DNA from 2 places in the Klebsiella electrica genome. Region 1 is predicted to be linked to the other one. Evidence: predicted binding sites of a transcription regulator. Region 1 holds the regulator's gene; the other holds the start of a gene.
What was found. Region 1 encodes PurR, which represses purine synthesis genes. Its sites were predicted from a motif close to CANGCAAACGTTTGCNTG; they were not measured.
Positions count from the first base shown of each region.

Region 2: a site for PurR is predicted at 1,045-1,062, ahead of gcvT (glycine cleavage system aminomethyltransferase GcvT). Genes of this name have one in related genera too.

Region 1 is NZ_CP041247.1:2,323,625-2,325,829, forward strand. Features, by position in the region: gene punR (DNA-binding transcriptional activator PunR) at 1-678, shown strand, start outside; gene purR (HTH-type transcriptional repressor PurR) at 697-1,722, opposite strand; gene cydH (cytochrome bd-I oxidase subunit CydH) at 2,018-2,107, shown strand.
Region 2 is NZ_CP041247.1:782,257-784,461, forward strand. Features, by position in the region: gene ubiI (FAD-dependent 2-octaprenylphenol hydroxylase) at 1-730, shown strand, start outside; gene gcvT (glycine cleavage system aminomethyltransferase GcvT) at 1,165-2,205, shown strand, end outside.

The DNA of each region.
Region 1 (2,205 bases):
ACCCGCCAGCAGTGCCAGCAGATAGCCAACGGCTGGCGCGGTCAGCTGTCGATAGCCGTGGATGACATCGTTAAACCGGCCCGTATGCGGCAGATGATTGTCGATTTTTATCGTCACTTTCCGGATGTCGAGCTGATTGTTTTTCAGGAGGTCTTCAACGGCGTCTGGGACGCGCTGGCCGACGGGCGCGTGGAGCTAGCTATCGGGGCCACCCGTTCTATTCCGGTGGGGGGGCGCTACGCTTTTCGCGATATGGGGATGCTGAGCTGGGATTGCGTGGTGGCGAGCCATCATCCGCTGGCGCAGATGACCGGCCCACTCAGCGATGATGTGTTGCGCAACTGGCCGTCGCTGGTCCGGGAGGATACCTCCCGCTCGTTACCGAAACGCACGACCTGGCTACTGGATAACCAGAAAAGGGTGGTGGTGCCGGACTGGGAGTCATCGGCGACCTGCCTGTCGGCGGGATTGTGCGTTGGCATGGTGCCGAGCCATTTCGCCCGCCCCTGGATTGACCGCGGCGAATGGACCGCGCTGGCGCTGGAAAACCCGTTTCCGGATGCCGCATGCTGCCTGACATGGCAGCAGAGCGACGCCTCGCCGGCCCTCTCATGGCTGCTGGATTATCTGGGGGACAGTGAAACGTTAAACCGGGAGTGGCTGCGGGCGCCGGAGTAGCCGGCGCCGCACGGGCGATTAGCGACGGTAGTCGACGAACGGGCCGTCGACGACAGAGCGGCGCTCTACCAGTCGCGGGTGAACCTCAATCGACTGAGATTCTTCACGCTTATTGACGATCCGATCCATCAGCATATTGAAGGCCGCTTCCCCCAGCGAGTCTTTCGGCTGATGGATGGTGGTCAGCGCCGGGCTGAAATAGCGGGCGTTACGCACGTTATCATAACCGATCAGCGAAATGTCCTGCGGCACGCGCAGACCCATCTCATCCGCAGCACAGATGGCGCCCATCGCCATGATGTCGCCGCCGCAGAAGACTGCCGTCGGGCGATGCTGCTGGCTGAGGATCTGCTGCATCGCGCGGTAGCCGGATTCAGGCTCGAAGTCGCCCTGAACAATCCAGTTTTCCGGAACGGCGATCTGCGCTTCTTCCATGGCTTTCATAAAGCCCGCCAGGCGCCCGGCGCCGGTGTTACGCTCCAGTGGACCCGGGATCACGCCGATTTCACGGTGGCCGCGTTCGATCAGGTAGCGACCAGCCATGTAGCCGCCTTCGAAGGCGTTATCGATCACCGAATCGGTGAAGTCGGCTTTGGATTCACCCCAGTCCATTACCACCATCGGAATATGGCGGTACTCTTCCAGCATACTGAGCACCGATTCCGGATATTCAGAACACATAACCAGCATGCCGTCGACGCGCTTTTGCGCCATCATCGACAGATAGGCCTGCTGTTTTTCCGGATCGTTCCACGCATTGCCGAGAATCAGGGTATAGCCTTTCTGGAAACAGCTCTTTTCTACGGCTTCAATAATCTCAGCGAAATAGGCCGCTTCGCTGCTGGTGGCCAGCAGGCCGATCGATTTGGTGTGATTAACCTTCAGGCTGCGAGCAACGGCACTTGGAGAATAGTGCAGTTCTTTGATCGCCGCCCACACGGCGTTGCGGGTCTCTTCCGCCACGAAACGGGTTTTGTTAATTACATGTGATACTGTTGTAGTGGAAACGTTTGCGCGCTTCGCTACATCTTTAATTGTTGCCATTACTTCTCACTCCAGACCTTGACCTGATCGTCTGATTATCGATACGTAAACGTTTGCCTGTACACACCCTGAAGACAATTTTCATCATTGCATCACGTCGGGAAAACGACACAGAACGACAGGAAGGGGTCAATGGCCGATACGCTTTCAAATTAGCGTGGGATTTTGTCCGATCTTGCGGCAAAGGGGAAGAGCAAAAATGTGCATCGCCCTAAAACATGGAAGATTTTTGCGCGATAGTGTGCAAAAATGAGCAAGCTCACTTTTCATGTGGGGATAACAGGGGGAAAAATTGATGGATACAGATTTAAAGTTTTCGCTGACGACAACGATTATTGTCCTGGGTCTTATCGTGGCCGCTGGCCTGACAGCGGTACTGCACTGATTTATCCGGGGGAGAGGTCTCTTTCCCCCGACATCCCGCCATTATTACCAATTTCGCAAAAATCTTTTGCCATTTCGTTTACTTTTGTTTTTTTGTGA
Region 2 (2,205 bases), 1.5 Mb from region 1:
GCTGGTGGTCGGCGCCGACGGCGCGAACTCGTGGTTGCGCAACAAAGCGGATATATCGCTGACGTTCTGGGACTATCGCCATCATGCGCTGGTGGCCACCATTCGTACCGAAGAGCCGCACCAGGCGATTGCCCGACAGGCGTTCCACGGCGACGGCATTCTGGCGTTTCTGCCGCTGAGCGATCCGCATCTGTGTTCGATAGTCTGGTCGCTAGCGCCGCAGGAAGCGCAGCGGATGCAGCAGGCCGACGAGGCGGTGTTTAATCAGGCGCTGAATATTGCCTTCGATAACCGGCTTGGTCTGTGCCAGCTGGCAAGCGAGCGTCAGACTTTCCCGTTGACCGGTCGCTACGCGCGCCAGTTCGCCGCCCATCGCCTGGCGCTGGTTGGCGATGCCGCGCACACCATCCATCCGCTGGCCGGCCAGGGGGTGAACCTGGGCTTTATGGACGCAGCGGAACTGATCGATGAACTCCGTCGTCTGCATGCGCAGGGCAAAGATATCGGTCAGCACTTGTACCTGCGTCGCTATGAACGTAGCCGCAAGCACAGCGCCGCGATGATGCTGGCGGGGATGCAGGGCTTTCGCGAAATGTTCTCCGGCAGCCACCCGGCGAAGAAACTGCTGCGCGATATTGGCCTCAAACTGGCGGATACGCTACCCGGCGTCAAACCGCAGTTGATCCGCCAGGCAATGGGCCTAAACGATCTTCCTGCCTGGTTACGTTAAGCGCGTCACACTTCTCTCTCCCGGCTCCGCGCCGGGTTTTCTCCTCTCATTTGAAATAATCTAATTTCACCCATTTTTTCGCATTAGTTTTATTAATGCCTCTCTTTTTTTGAAACAGAAATCAGGCCTCTTTTTTCGCATAAAATACCATCATGCTCGGTGTTGTCAGTCTCAGATGTTAATTTTATGTGGCTTAAATCGCTTTTTCCCAGTCAATAACTCTGTAGTCTTTTTAGCGACTTTTAGTCATAAGCTAATGTGATGTCCTGATTTAGCTTATGGTTTAGCGCCGGGTTCGGTGGTAAGTTCAGGCCAAAGAGAACGTTTGCGTCGGCACCTGGACATCGCGCCGACGGCGGATTTCCTGGTGCAAAATCGCCCCAATGACATCGCCCACCCCAGTAGCGGGTTCCGTTTTATTCGATGAGGAAAAGATGGCTCAACAGACTCCGTTGTATGAACAACACACGCTGTGCGGCGCTCGCATGGTGGACTTCCATGGCTGGATGATGCCGCTACATTATGGTTCCCAGATTGATGAGCACCATGCGGTGCGGGGCGACGCCGGAATGTTCGATGTTTCGCACATGACCATCGTCGATTTCCACGGCAGCCGCATTCGGGAGTTCCTGCGCCATCTGCTGGCTAACGACGTCGCGAAGCTGACGGTGCCTGGCAAAGCGCTGTATACCGGCATGCTTACCGCGTCCGCCGGCGTCATCGATGACCTGATTGTCTATTTCCTTCGCGAAGATTATTTCCGCCTCGTGGTTAACTCCGCCACCCGTGAAAAAGATCTCGCCTGGATTACCCGGCAGGCTGAACCCTATGGCCTTGAGGTGACGGTCCGTGACGATCTTTCGCTGATTGCCGTACAGGGGCCGCAGGCGAAAGCGAAAGCGGCAACCCTGTTCACCGACGCACAGCGTCAGGCTGTAGAAGGGATGAAACCGTTTTTTGGCGTGCAGGCCGGCGATCTGTTTATTGCGACCACCGGTTATACCGGTGAAGCCGGGTACGAAATCGCTATGCCGAATGAGCAGGCCGCTGATTTCTGGCGTGGCCTGCTGGACGCTGGCGTGAAGCCGTGCGGTCTGGGCGCTCGCGATACCTTGCGTCTGGAAGCGGGGATGAACCTGTATGGTCAGGAGATGGATGAAAGCATCTCTCCGCTGGCGGCGAATATGGGCTGGACCATTGCCTGGGAACCCGCCGATCGCGCGTTCATCGGCCGCGAAGCGCTGGAACTGCAGCGTGAAAAAGGTACCGAGCAACTGGTGGGACTGGTGATGACCGAGAAAGGCGTCCTGCGCGGCGGTTTGCCGGTGCGCTTTAGCGATGCAGACGGTAATCAGAAAGAAGGTATTATCACCAGTGGCACCTTCTCGCCGACGCTGGGCTACAGTATCGCGCTGGCGCGCGTACCGGCCGGTATCGGCGAGACGGCCATTGTGCAAATTCGCAACCGCGAAATG